3 regions of the Salirhabdus salicampi genome follow, and region 3 is predicted to be linked to each of the others. Evidence: riboswitches for the same ligand, from Rfam matches in the RefSeq annotation. Region 3 holds a riboswitch; each other region holds the start of a gene.
What was found. A riboswitch is a leader RNA that binds a small molecule or an ion and turns the genes downstream of it on or off. The one in region 3 is predicted to bind cyclic di-GMP.
Positions count from the first base shown of each region.

Region 1: it holds a riboswitch for cyclic di-GMP, as region 3 does, so the genes downstream of both, NLW78_RS00680 (hypothetical protein) here and NLW78_RS05950 (hypothetical protein) in region 3, are expected to answer to the same signal.
Region 2: it holds a riboswitch for cyclic di-GMP, as region 3 does, so the genes downstream of both, NLW78_RS01115 (hypothetical protein) here and NLW78_RS05950 (hypothetical protein) in region 3, are expected to answer to the same signal.

Region 1 covers NZ_JANBWE010000001.1:132,446-139,141, forward strand. The annotation lists gene pdxR (MocR-like pyridoxine biosynthesis transcription factor PdxR) at 1-183, opposite strand, end outside; gene paiA (spermidine/spermine N(1)-acetyltransferase) at 672-1,190, shown strand; partial or broken gene NLW78_RS00660 (FMN-binding negative transcriptional regulator) at 1,212-1,822, shown strand; partial or broken gene NLW78_RS00665 (SpoVR family protein) at 1,900-2,358, shown strand; gene NLW78_RS00670 (CarD family transcriptional regulator) at 2,641-3,117, shown strand; gene NLW78_RS00675 (pyridoxamine 5'-phosphate oxidase family protein) at 3,466-4,065, shown strand; cyclic di-GMP riboswitch class I at 4,792-4,876, shown strand; gene NLW78_RS00680 (hypothetical protein) at 4,945-5,463, shown strand; gene NLW78_RS00685 (DUF5667 domain-containing protein) at 5,478-6,401, shown strand.
Region 2 covers NZ_JANBWE010000001.1:211,243-217,938, forward strand. The annotation lists gene NLW78_RS01105 (copper resistance CopC/CopD family protein) at 1-1,389, opposite strand, end outside; gene NLW78_RS01110 (DUF5667 domain-containing protein) at 1,511-2,350, opposite strand; gene NLW78_RS01115 (hypothetical protein) at 2,365-2,886, opposite strand; cyclic di-GMP riboswitch class I at 2,952-3,036, opposite strand; gene mgtE (magnesium transporter) at 3,394-4,740, shown strand; gene NLW78_RS01125 (YaiI/YqxD family protein) at 4,753-5,205, opposite strand; gene NLW78_RS01130 (GNAT family N-acetyltransferase) at 5,275-5,739, shown strand; gene NLW78_RS01135 (permease) at 5,891-6,696, shown strand, end outside.
Region 3 covers NZ_JANBWE010000001.1:1,125,361-1,132,056, reverse strand. The annotation lists gene NLW78_RS05955 (GTPase) at 1-792, opposite strand, end outside; gene NLW78_RS05950 (hypothetical protein) at 815-1,780, opposite strand; cyclic di-GMP riboswitch class I at 1,881-1,969, opposite strand; gene NLW78_RS05945 (hypothetical protein) at 2,076-2,351, shown strand; gene NLW78_RS05940 (hypothetical protein) at 2,388-3,065, opposite strand; gene NLW78_RS05935 (hypothetical protein) at 5,045-5,407, opposite strand; gene NLW78_RS05930 (hypothetical protein) at 5,422-5,616, opposite strand; gene NLW78_RS05925 (SMI1/KNR4 family protein) at 6,460-6,696, opposite strand, start outside.

The DNA.
Region 1 (6,696 bases), 990 kb from region 3:
AAGCTGCTCATAAGCCATTAATGTCGTATTGCGGCTTACTTGAAGGGAATCTGCAAGTTGGCGAATGGATGGCAGTGGGTCACCAGCTAGTATGTCACCACTTTCTATAAATATTTTAAACTGCTCGTAGATTTGTTTGTACTTGGGAGAGTCATCCTTAAATGCAAAAATGGCATTTTTCATTGGCGATCACCTTTGACATGTAAAATTATTAATAATTGTACCTTTTTTAATGTCAGTTTGCATAATAGAATAACTCATATAGAACATAAAATTGTAAAAAAAAGCAGCTAGCCAGATTGCAAAGGCTTTATCATGGAGGGGTCTAATCAAGTATATACGAAAGGAAGTATTGGATAGATGACAACATTTATTTTCTTTGTTTTGGTGTTATTTTTAACGTCAGGTCCAGCTGTATTTTTAACAATTACTAAAACAGTAACAGGTGGAGTTCCAAGTGGTTTGGAAAAGCCGTTGGAATGCCTTCTATTGGTTTAGGATTAAGATTAGCTTTTCAAACACAAGAATAATCATTAGATTTCCACCTTCTGGATGTGAAGAGGAAACCATCTTGAATCTTCTTCAAAGGGTAAGAAAGAACATAGATAAAACGGTAATTTGTAAAAAAAGGCAACAAGAAATATTGATTATTTAAGGAGCGAGATATTGAAATGACGATAAAAATAATTAAGTGCAAACGTGATGATTTACATATACTCCAAGATATAAGTATTGAGACTTTCAACGATACATTCAAAGGTCAGAATTCATCTGAAAACATGAAAGCTTATTTGGAAAAGGCGTTTAATTTTAAACAGTTGGAAAAAGAATTATCCAATATTTCTTCGCAATTCTTTTTTATTTATTTTAATAATGAAGTCGCTGGATATTTAAAGGTCAATACCAATGATGCTCAGTCTGAAGAAATGGGTAATGAATCGCTTGAAATCGAGAGAATTTATTTAAAAAGCAAATTTCAAAAACATGGGTTTGGTAAATATCTGCTAAATAAAGCAATGGAAATTGCGATTGAACATAATAAAAAGAAAATCTGGCTAGGCGTATGGGAAAAAAATGAAAATGCTATTGCTTTTTATAAGAGAATGGGGTTTGTTCAAACTGGATCCCACTCTTTTTATATGGGGGATGAAGAACAAACCGACTATATAATGATCAAAAAACTCAAATGATTTTTTGAAAGGTGGATTATCATGTTTATTCCTAAACATTTTAAAGTAACTGACTTTGATGAAATTAGAGAATTTATTATGATGAATTCTTTTGGAACGATTGTAACGACAAAACAAGGTAAATCTATTGCTACCCATTTGCCTTTGGAGTTACATAATCACGGGGATGAATACTTTATATCTGGACATATGGCTTATGCGAATCCTCAATGGAGAACGTTCGAGGATCATAACGAAAATGCACTTATTATGTATCAAGGTCCACATGCTTACATTTCATCATCGTGGTATAAGTCTGAAAATGTACCAACATGGAATTATCAATCACCCATGTATATGGAACAGCTAGTATTATGAGTGAACAAGAATTGGAAGAAGACCTAACACTACTATTACAGAAATATGAAAAGCATCGTAGGAATCCAGTTTTATGGGAGAAACTTTCTTCACAAACGAAAAAACAAATCAAGGGTATTGTTGGTTTTAAAATTAAAGTGCAAGAAGTCCAAGCTGCTTATAAACTAAGCCCAAATAGAAATGAAGAAGACTACCACAACATCATTGATAAATTATATGAGGAAAAAGATTTAAATTCTAAGGCATTAGCAGAAGTTATGAAGAAAAGAGAGTGATTATAAATTAGCTTAATATGATTATAGAAGGAGAACTATATATGAAAAATCCGTAAATCGTTTTATGGATAGAAAGTGAGCTAATTGAATTCGCGAAGCTTCACTCAAGAATAATTCAGTCATCGAAGACATCAATTAATCCTTATTGTCTCGGTATTACCATCTTTGAAGATATTGAGGAGCGGTACAATAATCCAACGGAAGAAATGAAACGACAGGGGGTTACCCCAAACTCAGGGCGAGATTATAAAGTAATCGAAAAGGATTGGACCGAAGTTCTGGATTAGCTTATCACCATGCGGGTCAATGGAGGATATCCATACATTACAGTAGAAAATGAAGACTACCAAAGAAATGGAGAATTGTATTTGAAACACCACTACGAAGGAACAGAGTAAGATCTTAACTATTTAGAAAAAACGACGCCTTATATTCATCAACTGTGGGGACGCACCGTCCATCTGGAAACCGTTGTGGAAGGAAGAAATGTGCTGTATTCAAGTGATTCTGATAAAGTGAAGAAGCGTTATTTGTAGGCTGCCTGAAGGGCGGCTTTTTGTTTATTGAACGGGGCCGAGAAGTTTGGAATAAAGAAGAAAATGTGTTTTTTGAACAAACAGTACACCTTAATTGTGATAGAATGTTTTGTTTAAACAGTAGTAGTATATTTTCACGGAGTGATTTAGGTTTAATCATAATTTCAGTTCATTCTGTTTTAATTCTCGAAATAAATCGTTGACACTGAAAATAAAATTATGATATTATAAAATATTTGCTAAAATATTTTAAATGTGTTAAGCTTAAGCAGGTTACCATATATGGAGGTGGATAATTTGTTGCAAGTTGGCGATAACATCGTTTATCCAATGCACGGGACAGGTACAGTTAAAGCTATTGAAGAAAAGGAAATCTCGGGGAAAAAACAACAGTATTATGTTATAAACATGTTAATTAGTAATATGCAGGTCATGATTCCCACGGATAAAATAGTGAGCTCAGGTATACGCCCAGTTACTGACATAATGGCATTAAAACACATTATACACATTTTTCAACATGGAGAATCAGATAGATTATTACCGTGGAAACAGAGGTTTAAAGTGAACACGGACAAAATAAAAACGGGTAAAATACAAGAAGGTGCTGAAGTTGTACGTGATTTACTGCGTATGAAGAAAGAGAAAGCACTTAATACAAGCGAAAAAAAAATGTTGGATAACGCACATGAATTTTTAATTAGTGAACTGAAATTAATTAAAGGGATTACTGAAAATGATATAAAGGGTTTTTGTTAAGGCTATTTTTAGGTCATGTCTTATATCTCCCTAAAAATAGCCTGATTTTTTCGGAATAAGTCAAACATTTCAAGGACAACGAAATTCAACTCACTTTAAGAATTATTAACCTCTTTTGTTATGTCTACACTCTGGATGTAGGGTGAAAGATACAGAATCTTTCATTGTTATGGAATTACAACATTCAACAAACGGTGGCATTACTGGAACAACGGTAATGCTTTTTTTGTATTGAAGTAAAATGACAGGTTTCTTAAACGGGTTTATTTCATAATAATCAGTTGAATAATACCCTCCCCATTTCTATGTGCTAAAATATAAAAAAGAATATATGAAAGGGCGGGAAACATGTCGAGAGGTGAAAAAATACTTCAAGAACAATATGGAACAACAAAGAAAGCAGCCTCATTTTATGAAAACCAAATGCTGAATTACGTAAATGAGGAAATGGCAGAGTTTATATCAAAGCAAGGAATGGTATTTATTGCAACCGCTGATTCAAGTGGTAACTGTGATTCTTCTTTTAGAGCTGGCTCAGCAGGTTTCGTACGGGTTATTGATGAAAAAACATTAATATATCCCGAGTACAAAGGAAATGGTGTTATGGCAAGTTTAGGAAACATAATTGAAAATCCTCATATAGGGTTAATGTTTATAGATTTCTTTGAGCAGAACATTGGATTACACGTCAATGGTAAAGCCTCTATAATAGAAAATAAGGAATTGACTTCACTAAACATGATACAGAAGATGGTTGATGATATTAAAGAAAAAGAAGGGAATAAACCAGAACGTTGGGTAGTTATCAGAGTTGATGAAGCGTATATCCACTGTTCAAAACATATTCCAAAGCTAAAACAGATGGACAAAAAAATTCATTGGGGAACTGATGATGAGAAACAAAAAGGTGGAGATTTTTTTAAAGTAAAACAAAGAAAAAATTTTTAAATATGTTTTTATATTATAGAAATGTATTCCTTTACGATTTATTAAAAATCAAGATGGATCCTTTATCTTAACATTAAAAGAAAACTACAATGTACCAGTAAACAATAAACGAAATATGTGCGAACTAACCTATAATTGTATATAATACGGAATAAGAATAGTAGAAAAGGAGAAATGTCTTAAATGAGTTCGGATGATAGGGTGGTTTCTAAACTATACAGAAGGATTATCACCGCCGATGAAATCAAAGCGATTTGGTTATATGACAAGCTCGACGACAACATGAAAAGGGCAATTCGATACAAGTTAAGGCAAAATGGATCTTCAAATGCTTCCAAGATATTAAGGAAAATTCATTAGATGACGTGAAAAATGATATTACAAAGTAATGTGGTCGCCACCTGATAGATATTACGTGATAAACGCAACGGAAAGATAACGAGTGTGTGCTAGTAATGAATGAGTCTTTTGATACCCGGACGGATGGGGAACCTAGTGACAACCGTTAAGGAAAATTACTAATAGTATAAGAATAAGTGGGAAGTAATGCATGTGATTTCCTCCAATTTTCTTTTTATCATATCTATTTGAGGATTTTCTAAAATATTTCTAGAAAAAATTTATAACCACCCCCAAAAAAGACAAGAAAACTACGAACTTTATACACAACAGGAAATAATCTTTATTGATTTTTAGATATTTTTAACCATAATGGTGCTAACTAAATATTGATAAGGGCAAACCTAGCGAAAGTTAGGGACGCAAAGCTATAGGGACTAAAGTCGTTAGACGATGTCAGCCAGCTACCGTTTGTACAAGACACACCTTGTTTAAAACGGGGTGTGTCTTTTGTTAGACGTTGTTGAGAGGAGTGAAGAGATGATGAAAAGTACACTAATGATTTCTACGCTGTTTATTATTATGTTAACGGCTTGTGGAGGTGGGGAAAAAAGCGACCAGTCACTAAATGAGGAGCAACCCCCACAACAGGAACCCAGCGGGGACCAGCCAGAACAATTGGCTATGTATGAATCTGACCAACTTACAGTTTTTGAAACAACTGGTTGGGAAATTACTGATGAAAAATTAGCTTCCAATCGTTTAAATGTTATGTTGAATGGTGACAAGGTTAAAGCAATTTTAACGGTAGTACCAAACGAAAAATCGTTTGATGAAGTAAAACAAGAGTTGAAAACAGGAGCAGGTGATGTAGAAATCATCCAGGAAGAAGATAATTATTTATCGTTTCAGTCAAAGCGGAACGAAAGTATAAAAACTGAGGTTTATTTAAGAGAAGAACATAATAATGTTTACGTGTTTACTTTTATGGTTCCTGTAACGGAATACGAGGCAAACAAAGAAAAAATCGAAAAATTATTAAACAATATTTCCATATAAGGGGAGGATAAAAAATGAAAAAACAATTATTAAGTGTAACGTTGAGCGCAGGGTTAGTTTTAGCAGGTGGACAAGCTTTTGCAGATGAACATGATGAGGTAGTTGATCCAAACTCAGACTTATACGATACAACACGTTTAATGGAGGAAGTGGAGTACGAGTTGACAGAAGATAGTGGGGACAAAGCTTTACTCCAAGATGAATATGCGGATGACCGTCTAGATGAGTCTGAGCTAGCAATTGAAACAGGTGATGAAGAGAAGGCGGAAGAGTTATTAGAAGATTATAATGAACACCTAGAAGAATCTGAGAGAAAGCTTGAAGAAGCGAAAGAAGAAGGAAAAGACGTTACAGAGATAGCAACAATTGTTGCGGTAAAGAGTAAAGAACGGACAGAGCGTTTAACAGCGTTATTAGAACGTGAAGATCTCCCGGCAGAAGCTAAACAGGGAATTTCAAAAGCTATTGAAAACCAAGAAAAAGCATCGGAAAAGTTAGCAGAAGCTTTGCAGAAAGCTGAAAAAGCTAACCAAAAAGGTGAAAAAAAGGAAAACGATGCACAGGAACGTGTAAATGACGCAAAACAACAAGGGGAAGAGAGAAAGAACGAAGCTCAGGAACGTGTAAATGACGCAAAACAACAAGGGGAAGAGAGAAAGAACGAAGCTCAGGAACGTGCAAATGACGCAAAACAACAAGGGGAAGAGAGAAAGAATGAAGCTCAGGATCGTGCAAGTGGCGCGAATGAAAAGGCTCAAGGGCAAAAAGAGAATCATGCAAACGATGTAGATTCAGCCGAAGAACAAGAAGTTGAAGAAAGTGAAGGGGAAGTTCAGGGACGGGAAAGTAGTAACGAGGCTCAGAAACCTGAGAAAGCTAATGTTGCAGGAGAACAAGGGCAGAACAAACGTAACAATGCTTCTAACGGTAGACAATAAGTAACGAAATTCGCATATGGAAACATATGCGGATTTATTTTTGAGAAGAAATTTCTAGGGTATTGAGAAACGGTGTAACAACCCAATGGAACAAATGTGAAGGGTCTGTACTAAAGCCATGTGTAAAGCCCTCAAATAGAACCTCCTTATTTTCCCCTACACTTCCCTCTACAAAAAAAGGTCATAAAAAGCGGGTTTCATGGAAATGTATAAAGAAAACAGGTATAAATACCTATATATTAAGGGGGTATTTGACATGTTAGTAGGCAAAAAACACTAGGTCATTTATTGTGTT
Region 2 (6,696 bases), 910 kb from region 3:
TGCAAAAATGCTCACTATGATGACGAGAATGATTTTAATTATTATAAATGTTCCCCAATTGCTGCTCGCCCAGGAGGAAAAAGTGTAAGAGGGAACAAATTGAATTGACATCCAAATTCCGGTCACAATAGTAAGCATTACACTAATGAGAGCCCACTTGGAAAACTTTGTCAGTAATGCTTTCGTACGTACACCTGTAAGTAACCCAACTAACCCTCCAATCCAGATTCCGATGGAAAGAAGGTGTATTGAGTTCATTGTTATATTAATCATCCCACCATATCTAGGATAAGATGAGTGCCCTGTATAAAAAGAAAATAATAATAAAGAGAGGGCGAATAATACGTAACGATACCTTTTAAACATAAAAGCACATAGTATGAAGAATACTTGTACGGTAGGGAATTGGAATATGTTTAATTTGATTAGTTCTTGAAAGCTTTCTACAGATAAAACGTTTATTGTATAAAGTAAGTATATAATGTATCCAAGGAGTGTAATAAATAGCAAACATAGATTAATCCAGTCTATCTTCTTATTATTAGTCCTTATTGCTATGAACCGCTGGTAACAAGATAGGCCAAACAGTACCAGTATACCTCCAATCATCAGGAAGTGACTGAATTGTTTTGTATCGAAGTTGGTAATAAGTGATGGTTGATCTATCTCCTGTTGACCTTCTATTGAGGTAAATTCGTTTACGGCAAAATAAAAGATTCCCATTTTTTCTTCATTTTTGTCTGGATCTGCTGGACGGACAAACCATGACAGTTGGTAACTCCCCATTTCAAGTGGTTCTTCCACATGTAGTGTTACATGGCTAGGGTCATTTGGGTCTACGATAGGTTCATTCATAATCATTTGTTTTTGATCGTTAAATAAGCCCATCATTGCAACTTGAACAGGTTCGTTAAACCATAATTCGATTTCATCAACTTGTCCCTTAACTAAATCACCGTCTTTGGGCTTGGAAGTAATCAGTTTTAAATCTTTAGTTTCATTGTTTTCTTTATGAGTTGTACTTATGTAGAATTGAAAATTCTCCCTTATCACATCTCCGTCTTGAGCGATTGCCTCTATTTCGACACTATAATGGCCTGGACGTAACGTTCTATCAAACATAATTTCGATGTGAGTGTTACGTTCATTCCGTAAATGCACGTTACCGATATCTATCATTTCGTCATCCCTATTTATCGTGATAGATTCAGAATGGATTTCAATTGGGTCTTGAAACCAGATCTCAATTTTTTTTATGTTTTCCGTAACTTCACGATTGTTCTGGGGAGACGTTTTTTCAATGGAAGAGTGGGCGTAAATTTCAACAGGAAAAGCGAGACTATAAAGTATTAAGATAATGAATAAATAAAATTTAACATGTAGATTCATTGATGAACACCACTTACTTTCTTTTTACTAGGTTATATATAGGCTACCATACAATAGGTTTTAACAAAAACAAAAATAAAAACCCTCCAACAGGAGGGTTACTAATCATTACTTATAAAAATTATTCGTCATCTTCGTCATCATCGTCTTCGTCATCATCTTCATCATCATTATCTTTGTGTTCATCTTCACGCTCTTCGCCTTCGCGTTCTTCATCTTTGCGTTCATCTTCACGCTCTTCGTCTTCGCGTTCTTCATCGTCATCATCATCTTTTTTGTGACCCTTTTTCTTACCTTTTCCTTTATTCGCTTTTTTATCAGCTTTCTTTTCCGCCTTTTCCGCTTTCTTTTCCGCTTTTTCTAGTGCTTTTTCAGCCTTTTTTTCAGCCTTCTCTAATGCTTTTTCTACTTCTTCTTCAGTTTCCGCTTCTTCTAAAGCTTTATTTGCTTTATCTAGAGCTTTTTGTAGTTTAGTAACAGCTTTTTCTTGGTGTTTTAATGCGTTTTGAATACTATTTTTTGCAGCCTGTGGTAAATCTTCACGTTCTAATAACGTATTTAACTGTTCTGTACGTTTTTGAACATTTTCTGTAACAACTCTCTCAATTTCAGATAAATCTTCGCCTTTTTCCTCTGCTTCTGTTAACACTCTTTCTGCTTCACTAACGTTCTCTTCAGCATCTTCAAGTAATTCTTCTGCTTTTTCCTCATCGCCTGTCTCAATGACGAGTTCAGCTTCTTTTAATCTTTTATCGGCATATTCATCTTGAAGAATGACCTTATCAACCGAATCCTCGGTTAACGCATATTCTGCGTCTTCCATTTCACGTGTCGTGTCGTAAAGATCTGAATCAGGGCTTACAACTTCTATTTCACGCTCATCTGTTTCATGTTCATCGGCGAATACTTGTCCTCCGGTTATAATAGCAAAACTTAAGACAATACTTGTTAGTTTTTTCATAATATACACTCCTTTTAATTTATGGTTATATTCGTTTTGAATTGGTTTATACTTTCTGCAGCTGCCTCATCGTACTTGGCTACAGGCGTTTTAAAACTGTAGATATACGTATGATGATCTTGCTTTTCTAAGTAAATATCAGTTCGAATACTACTTTTTCGCTTTGATTTAAAGGATATTTGGTTTGCGCTGTTTTGAATAATCTCTACGTTTCCTGAGGCGGTTTTTAGTTCTTGTTTAATTTCATCAAAGTTTTTCTCTGTATTGACTGATGTTATGATGGCTGTTGACTGTTCATTTTGAAAGGATACGATAAGCTTATGTTCATCCTTTTTCTCTTCATCAACGTTCCAACTATCAGTTTCATATACTATTAGGTTGAAATCATCGTTATCGTATAACACTTCTTGTTCTTCTTTTCGATCATCAAACTTGTTTTGATGATTCTCATCTCGTTGATTCTCATTCTTACATGCTGCGAGAACGATGACCAATAAGAACATGAAGATTAAGCTTAACAATATGTGCCGCTTCAACAATTCCCCTCCCTACCTATCTTAATAAAAAACACATCCGCTTACGTGGATGTGTTTATCCAGTAACCGGTAGCTGGCTGGCATAGGTGTAATCCATTAGCCCCTATAGCTTTGCGTCCTTAGTTTTCACTAAGTTTGCCATTAAACAATTAACTGTATTTTAGTACCCCTTAAATCTACTACAATATACGAAGCCTTAAATGCTCTTTTGGGGGTGTGGGAAAAAACTTTTTTTAATTGTTAAGCATATTATAGTTGAAATCGTTTTGAAGACAAGCACATCTTTAAAAATGATTCAATCTCCCTATATGGAAGTGGAAATAACTTTCATATATATCGACGTTGACTATGGCTTCCTTTTTGACTTGCACAGCATACATACCTTATTTTGAGTAGGAGATAATATAAGATAGCCTTTCATATTAATGGAAATATGTTTATAGTGGTTATGGTCTGGTTAAATAAAATAGGGAAGCAGTTATTCGTGGCACAAAGGGGAACATATTTATGGCAGAGCATAATACGAAAGATCATATTATTGACATACTCCACAAATCACGAAAGAACGATTTTCAATCTGTTCTAGATGAATTACAACCGTATGATATTGCTCGTATATATGAGTTGCTAGAGGCGAAACAACAAGTTCAATTTTTGCTTTTATTAGAAACTGAACAATTAGCAGACTTAATTCAAGAATTAGACAAAGAAAAACAACTAGAAGTATTAACCAAATTAGGGATTGAAAAATCTGCTAAAGTAATGGATTTAATGGACAATGATGATATTGCAAGTATGATTGGAGAATTAGACGAAGAGCAAGTTGAAACTCTCCTGTCAGGAATGAAAACAGAAGAATCCAAAATTGTTCAGAATTTAATGAACTACCCTCCTGAAACAGCAGGGCGGTTAATGACAAATCGTTTTGTGTGGATACCGAAACATTATACGGTGAGACAAACGGTTGAAAAATTAAAATCATTTGCCGAACTAGCTGAAACCATTAATTATTTATATGTAATTGACGAAGCAAAACGTTTAGTTGGTGTTGTTTCATATCGAGAAATAATTTTAGCTGATATTGAAGCAAAGATAGAAGACATTATGTTTACTAGAGTGATTTCTGTTAATGCCGATACTGACCAGGAAGAGGTAGCACAGCTTATTGAAAGGTATGATTTCGTCGCAATCCCAGTTGTTGGTCAAAATGATATACTTTTAGGGATTGTTACCGTAGATGATATTATTGATGTTGTCATAAAAGAGGCGAATGAGGATATTGAAAAATTATCAGCATCAGGTAAAGAAATTGATTTTGATACAAAAGCCTTTGTTGCTGCGTATCGTCGCTTACCTTGGCTCATTGTGTTACTTTTTATTGGGGTTGTTTCAGGTACAATCATTAGTCAATTTGAAGAAACCCTGTCTCGCGTTGTGGCATTATCCTTTTTCATGCCAATGATTGCAGGCATGACGGGGAATACAGGTACACAATCATTAGCAGTTGTAGTTCGTGGTCTTATACAAAAGGATATACATAAATCGGTCGTGACCAAATTAATTTTACGGGAGTTTGGTGTAGGGATAATCATTGGTACTGTTTGCGGCCTATTAATTGCAATTATTGCATACGTATGGCAAGACAATCCGTTTCTCGGTCTTGTTGTTGGAAGTTCACTTGTTATCACATTAATTATAGGGACGTTAGCGGGAACAATTATTCCGATCATATTGTATAAATTAAATGTCGATCCAGCAATTGCATCAGGGCCATTAATTACTACCGTTAATGATATATTATCCTTGTTTATCTATTTTGGTATAGCAACCGCGTTTATTGCACATTTAACGTAAAAAAGCTGTGATTTACTCACAGCTTTTTTCTGTTAAAATGTTTCGAAGTAAATGGGAAAAATTTTCTTTATCTTCATTTGTCAAAGCTTTTGGCCCTTTAGTCTTTGCCCCACTACGCCTAGCCTTTGCATGAGCGTGTCGGGTATTTAATAATTGATCAATATTCTTTTGTGAAAAAATAAATCCTTTATGGTGAAGAACCGTACAACCTTTTCCTAGACCAAGTGCTGCTAGGCCATAGTCCTGAGTTACAATAATATCTCCCTTTTGTGCTAACTGTAAAATATGATAATCAACAGAATCAGCACCAGTATCAACATATTTCGTTGATACACCTTCAGGATCAGGGCTATGAGAAAAATGTGAATAACTTTTGACCAACAAAACTGGCACTTGAAATTGTTTTGCTTCATGGATAATTTCTGATTTTACAGGGCATGCGTCTGCATCAACGTAGATTTCCATAATTCCGCCCTCTTTCCAAAGAATGTACTATAATTAGAATATCATGTTTGTCACCGAGGAGGAAGGTCAATGAACAACGTGACGATTATACCGTTTGCCCCGAAATACGCGAACGATTTTCGGAAGATATCCTACGAATGGCTAGAGAAATATGTAACAGTATTGCCAGAGGATGAAGAGTTATTACAGGATCCACAAGGAGCAATTATTGATCAGGGCGGTTTTATCTTCTTTGCAAAATATGAACAGCACATTGTCGGAACTGTCTCAATACTTAAAGTAGATCATGATACAGTCGAACTTGCAAAATTAGGAGTTACTGAAGATTATAAAGGGTTAAAAATAGGGAAGGCATTAATGGAGTACAGTATTCAAAAAGCAATAGAATTGAATATGAAGAGAATGATTTTATATACAAATGAAAATTTAGAAACAGCATTACGAATGTATGAAAAGTACGGATTTAAAAAGGTGTCGGGCCAAATATCGAAGTATATAGAGACTGACTTTAAAATGGAATTACATTTATGTTAGACAGATTTCCACCATTTTGTTCCATTTAAATTGTATTTAAAAATCGTAATGATTACGATATAATACTTGTAATTTGGAATAAAAATAATGGAGGGCGAAAATGGGAAGACTAGTCCAAGCGAACTTCGCAAATATATTGGTAGCCATAATCATGTTTAGTTTGGTTTATATAACTGTATTGCAACATTCCATTGATACCTTTCTGACGTTACCGGCGTCATTTTATAATTTAAATACAATATTTTTAAGCATCCTTATAGAAGCTGTACCATTTGTACTCATTGGAGTTTTAATTGCCGGAATGATTCAAATTTTTATCACTGAGGACCATATAAAAAGATGGATTCCCAAAAATAAATTTGCAGCTGTTACAATGGGCTGTGTTGTTGGTGCAAGTTTTCCAGCCTGTGAATGTGGAATTGTTCCTATTATTCGTAGATTACTAGGAAAAGGTGTACCTATATATGCAGCGGTGGGGTTTCTCTTAACAGGTCCGCTTATTAACCCAATTGTTATCCTTTCTACGTATATGGCATTTGGGAATGAATTAAAAGTGGCCCTAAATCGAATGGTTTTTGGTTTTATTATTGCTATGATTATTGGTTTCATTGTGAGCTTATTTTTCAAGAACAATCCGTTAAAACCGTCAGAGCAGCAGTCCAATATACAGACAACTTCAGATTATAAAGCTCCGTTTACGAAAAAATTAGTTAGTATGATGAAACATTCCATTGATGAGTTTTTTGATATGGGTAAGTACTTAATTATTGGGGCATTTTTAGCTGCTTTTGTACAAACTTATGTGGCAACAGGTACTTTGCTCGAAATCGGTACAGGTCTTGTTTCTTCAACGGTCGTTATGATGGGACTAGCCTACTTACTTTCACTTTGTTCAGAAGCGGATGCTTTCATTGGTGCATCATTTAAGAATTTATTCCCAACGACAGCTATTATGGG
Region 3 (6,696 bases):
GGACTTCTTTGCAGCCAACTTAGTTGCATCAAGTATCCAGATAACTCCGTCTGCTTTATGGTAGTATTTTTGTACACTTACAATTGTCTCTCCAGAAAGGTTTTCTTGAACAAGACCCGGAGTATCAACAACCATAAACTTTTGGGATAAATAGTTAGTCTTTATTGGCCATCTTACTTCAACTACATTTGATTGGTATAAAAACTCTTTTTTAAGATATTCTTCCGTTTCTTTAATCGCTTCTTTTGTCTTTAATTCAGGCAAGACTTTTTTTAACTCGGCTTTAACTGTCCTTCTACTCAGTTTTGTTTTTTGCTCTTCCTCATCTATAAAATGCTTGGTCTCCTCAATAGACTTGTAATCTGTTTCTCCATTTTCATAGACAATTAAACAATTCCCATCATTTAGAGTGGCATCGTACACGTCAACTTTCCAAGTTTTTGGTCTTACATCCATATCAGCTACATTCTGTTCAAGTAATGCATTGATTAAAGTGGATTTTCCATAATTACCCATACCAACGATAAATAATTCGAATTTCTTATCTAATCCTTCTGTTAGTTCTTTTATTTTAAAACTAAGAGCTGTTAAATCTTGCAGCATAGGGTGTACTAGTTTCGCACTTTCATGGTTGACTTGCGAATTTATTTTCTTAATTGTATTATTTATTTCTTCCTGTAAGGCATGAAAATGATTCCTCATTCTATACTTTAGTAACTGTCTATTTTTTATAGATATTAAATTTTTTATATGTTTGTTAGAGGTGTTCATTTGATTTTTATGCTTAACCATTATTAATTCCTTTCAATTTATCTTAGATAACTAGTGAAATGATCACAACTATGCCTAACCCTATTATTATCTTATTTTGAAAATCTAATTTTTCCTCTAAGCTTTCTCTTAATTTATTTGTGTTATTTTGGAGCAATTCAATATCTTTTTTCATTGCACCTATTTCCGACTTATAATTATTGACGTTTCTTCTCAACTCAACTTTTGTGTTATTTAACTCTCTATTTACTTCTTGTAAGCTCTCATGTTTTTGATCAAGCTCTTCTACTTTTTTGCTGTATTTTTGATAAATCACATTAAGTTTTTCATTAACAGTATCTACAATTTTATCGGATAACGAATCATAGAGATCATTCACATTCGAGTATATTTTTTTTCTAGCTTCATTTAATTCGATTATCAATTTATCAATATGGTCATTAGTTTCTATGACTTTTGGTAATTGAACTTCATACTGTTTATATAATTCATCAAATTTTTTTAAAACTTCTTCCTCTATCACCTTATTACTAACTTCCCCTATTATGGATTTAGTGTTATTAAATAATTCGACTTTTGTATCTTGTATTTTTTTAATTAATTTTTGTAATTCATTAGAATTTTTGTCCATCAGAGGGAGTTGCTTTTCATATTCATTTTTAATTGATTCTAATTTTGTGAATACAGTGTCTTCTATTGTTCTATTACTCACTTCTAAGATAAGCTTTGAGATGTTTTGATATAAATCTTGTTTTGTTTCTAACATTTGATCAGATACAATTTTAATCTTCTCAGTTGAATTTTCAAGCTTGGGAATATATGTTTCATACTTCTTATATATTTCGTCTAACGGTGTTGATACAATTGATGCCATAACATTTCTGGTAATTTCTTGACTTAAATGTTCAACGATTTTTTGGAATTCAATATATAGGTTCTCTTCAGTTTCATCAAATACATCATTAACATTAGTACTTTGGTTACTGTCTGTTTTTGTTTTCTGTGACATATATTTTCACTCCTTAATATTTAAGCTCACTTTTTTAACTGTTTAAATCCATAATAAAAGTCCCCAACATAAAAATGTTAGGGACTACCTCTTTAAAGAAATGTGCAACCTGGCAGTCGTAGTTACGTATGCAACCTTAGACCCATGGCTTTGCGTCCTTATTTTTCAATAAGTTTGCCCTAAACAATATTTTTATTATATGGTTAAATATAACTAATGTACTATAAATTTACCAAATTTTAATACATTAAACAATAGTTTAATGATTTTTTAACCTTGAAAGGGACGGAGGACAATGGCAATAACTGTTTTTATAGTTTATGGAGGCGCTCTTCTTATCTATGCTTTACGTGCATTACTAATTAAAGATAAAGTAAAAGGAAAAGATAGTTTCGGATCAATGAACATTTACTTAACCTTTAAACGAATTGGAAGGTTAATCTTATATGGAATTGGCTTAATGTATCTATTTCTCTTCATATCACAACCAGGTGCTATCATTCCATTCTTAGCCTTTATTGGTATTATTTTTTATATTGTAAGGACTATTCGTAGAAATATGATTAGTTAATGATGAACTCATAACCAAGTTAATGTAAACGGTATATTAATAGTGGATATCTACCGCTACTGCATATGTGTTTGGATATGTATCTTTAAGTTTCTGTATATCCTTTTTCCATAGTTCTTTTTCATTTTTCTGATCTCCGAGTATCGTGTGATAAGGATCATCAATCCACATGCCATCAGGGGTAATAAAAGATAACGGATTTAACCCATCTGGTAAATCCTGAAATTCTATCGTATTATTTTCTAACGTGTTTTCCAGTTCAATATCTTCCTTTCCTGTGAGTAATCCATCCCATCGGCCACCAATCACCCACCAATCCCATCTTTCATGAAGGTCAAGTTTGTCCATATACCAACCAATACCGTTGCACACTGAGCAATCCAAATCAGGTGTATATCGTTTGGGGTGACTCTTGTACGTGATATTATATATATCATCCCACTTTTGTCGAAATTGCTCCCATTCTAAGCTGTTAAAATGACCTGTAATACGTGCTTGTTTACGTAATTCTTTATGCTTGTCCCCAAGCCAGCCGATAGCATCTTTAGCAATTTTATGTGCTTTTCGTCTTGCTTCTTTCCCTACACACTCACATTCTCGTTCCCAAGATATTTCATTTGGATATTTATTTGCCTCATAAGTAGAAAGTAAAGATTTAAGCTTATATTCACTCAGTTGCTCCTTATCGATTAATACTATAACTAGTTCATGCATAAAATCATCGCTCCTTTTCAGTACCATAAATTGCATTAAAAAATCTATCGTCAAATTACCCTTTCCTTACATAAGCGGCTATAAGTGTCTTTTCACACCTTCATCACTATTACTGTCGCTACCCTGAATTTCAGGTTCATGGCGTACTCGCTATAAAAAAGAGATATAAAAGTAAAAAAAAGTTGATTTCTGATAGAGACAATATTAGACATTTTCGAAAAGGGCATACTTATCCCAATTCAATTGTCTAATACTGTCCACAGGTTATCGAAAATCAACTCTTTTATATTATGTGAACAATCTTAATTTATTTAAAATCCGATTTAAATAATAAATTGCGAATTCCTGGGAAATGTTCTAGGTAAATTCTAGTCATTTCATCTGTATTATAAGCTCAATTAGATAAAACAGAGGCTGTTCCATAAAAACTGTCCTTTACTGACTCGTATTGTAGGTCGTACCTTAATCTGATTGTAAAAAGGCTTTATATATAAAAAGGCTCTCTATTGGTTTGGAGGGCCTCTCTTTTCTATTGATAATCTTTATCATTATAATTATTATCAGCATAGAATAACCTAATTACTATTCTTCCATCCCACGGTTCAAATTTCACAAGTTGATTAGTGGTATTTATGTAAAAATAATGAATACCTTCCCTATTCCCCTTAGAAATCTCTATGATAAACTCTACAGTTTATTCTTGTATGCAGTATAAGGGCCATGGATAACTTCTTTAACTTCCGATACTCGTGTAAATTCATATTGCGTTAAATTACATTACTTTTTACATAAATACGTTACTAATTCTTAAGAAATTATGTATCAAGGGAACGACCTTGTTGAACTATTAAATATTATTAGAGTTCAATTTTTCTATTAATTTCTTTTATTTAACTAAAGATCTTTAGTCTTGTAAATTGTCGCAATTTCACTTCTCTATAGCTACTTCAAGTAAAGAACCCGATTGAGTGATTGAGTAAAACACTTAAAGAAATTTATTTAATCTGTATAATATTATTGTGAAAATATTATTATCAATAGTCTTCGCAAGGGTTCCGGACCCTCTCCACCTTCTGCCAGTATTAGGTGTGACAGCGTTTAAATCTTTAATTAAAGATCTAGCTCTTCCTTTGATTAGAAGTCTTCACTATGTACCCTTTTGATTTAATTACATTTTCCACATAGGCAATAATTCACTCATCCGATCACGTTTATTTTCAAATATAAAGTCCAATGCTTCTTTATGATTCCATATATTTGTTTTGCTATATGTTGCAACTTTTTTAGAATATTACATTAAAATTCTATTAATCGGTATACCTCATTCGTAATATCAAAATAGTTTTCATTAATATGCGTTAATTCTATTTCCTTTACAGCTTCCTTTCATACAAATCGTGATCAGTCCAATTAAGTGTATTGTTCGGTAAATAATAATATCCCTCGATATTAATAGCTTCATCTACTCATTTATTAAATATCTATAGGGATTAGTCAGAAACTACGTTTGCCGAAATGGTCAACCTTACTCATCTTTTATTGTTTGTTTTACAACCAAAAATGAGAAGTAATCTTTATGCTAATCACTTTTTTAACTTAAGTAAGCATTGTCCGTACATCACTCGCTATTGTAAAAAAACTTAAATTATATCCTTCAGGTGTTTAGTGAATTAAAAACACCCACTATGGAATAGAGTCTCTATAACACAGTGGGTATTTAAATTTAAGTAGAGTATCCCTTATAGGTAAGATATGTAACCCCAAAACCTATTCATTTCACTAGTGATGGTATCATTTACCAAAGTTGTTGATATTATGAGCATAATATAATTTCCCTTCGTGCCTGTTCTACACCTTTTGCACACCAAAGAACGCTAAGAATTTCCATGCGTCAAAACCCATTTCGTTTCCCTCATATATACCTATTATAAAATATATAAGTCACTAATATAGAAAGAAACATGGGAATTTTTATACCCTCAACGTAAGTCTTCTTTCGGTACCAGTAAGGTTTCATTGTGGTAATCCGAATACACTTTTGCTATATCTAAGTCATAACGACTATCAAAGTCCCAGTCTTCAATTACTACTGTGTCTCCTTTTAGTAGGACGACAAATCTTCCTTCATCTATATACTTCGTAAGTAAAAGTTGTTGGATGTGAAAATCCTTATCTAATGCGTCTTGAGCAAAATCATAATGTGTTCTTTCTGATATAGCCCCGAGTGTTTCCTCTTTTACCTTAATAGTATCGCCGTTTTTAGGAATTGAATTTGAATAGATACCTATACCAAATAGAATTAAAATTCCGACAATAACAACACCTAAAAAGTTTTTATTCATCTCCCCACCCCACATTAAAATTCCGGAAAAGAAGGTCTAACGAATTCGTTGTAAACCAAGTCATCTTGCACTGTTACATGATTTCCCGTCCAATTTACTAAGATAATCTCGTTATAACAGTATTCATGTATTAAATAGTAGCCTGTTAGCTCCACATCCTTTAGACTAATTCGTTCACCAAATCGAACAAATTCTCCATCCTCTTTCATAATAGGTATTCCCACCACACCTACCTTATAGGTAAGATATAAACCCCTAAAGATGTTGATTTTATGAGTAATGGTAACATTTACCACAATCATTATCAATTGTTTTTTGACATTATTGATCAAAGATTAACTCTTATATAGTGCAATTATCTCTTTTTACTTTAATTTTCTCCGTTCTTCAACTTTCCGTCGATCCCTACGGTGTATTGCGGGTTCTAAGTATTTATCGATGTGGACGAAAATGGCCCCAATATTTACCGTGTATATGCCGTAACTTAATGAGCATTGCATAATTGAAATTGAAATTATTAACTAAAATTTTAAAATAATAGAAATAACAAGGATAAAAACATGTGATGTTATAAATCAAATGCATAACTATCTATTCAAAGAAGTGAAAAGAAGTATTAAACCAACATAAATATTTTTAATAAAGGCGTACATTCAGAAATTTCCTTTCTTATCCATTATTACCTATACCTATGTACGATTGAAAGGAAATATTAGCTGTATGAACCGAAGACAAACGGAATCTTTACAAAACAATCTTTATCATTTCGAAAGGGGTTTAGTTTTATAATTTGTTGACAATAATAAATAAAGTTATGTTCCCTCCACACGCTGAACATTATCGTTTCAATACTTCTTCTTCAAGCATCGCACCCCATTAGCTCAATAAGCAACAGCAGTTTTTGCGTTAAATTTTTGCATTTTTAAACAATGAAACTAGGTTTTCTGCTAATTGAGATTTTGTGAAATCATCGTGATATATACGATATACTCCTGGCTCATCAGAGTTCAGTCTGATAAATATGGGGTCTCCACTTCCGTGAGAGCAACTGGCTATATAACGTATCCGTCTTTTAATGCTGATGTTCCAGGTTCGTATTCGATATTTTCTTCAATTAAATCGTCCACACTCCCCCACATCATATGAGAAACACCATCATAATCCTCAATTGGCTCATCTTCTTGAATTCCAAACTCTGCACCAATTAAAGGAACTGTTGTATAAAGTTCGATGTACCATTTGGGTAATTTTACATTCAATTTTCTTTCTAATCTCTCTATATCACTTTC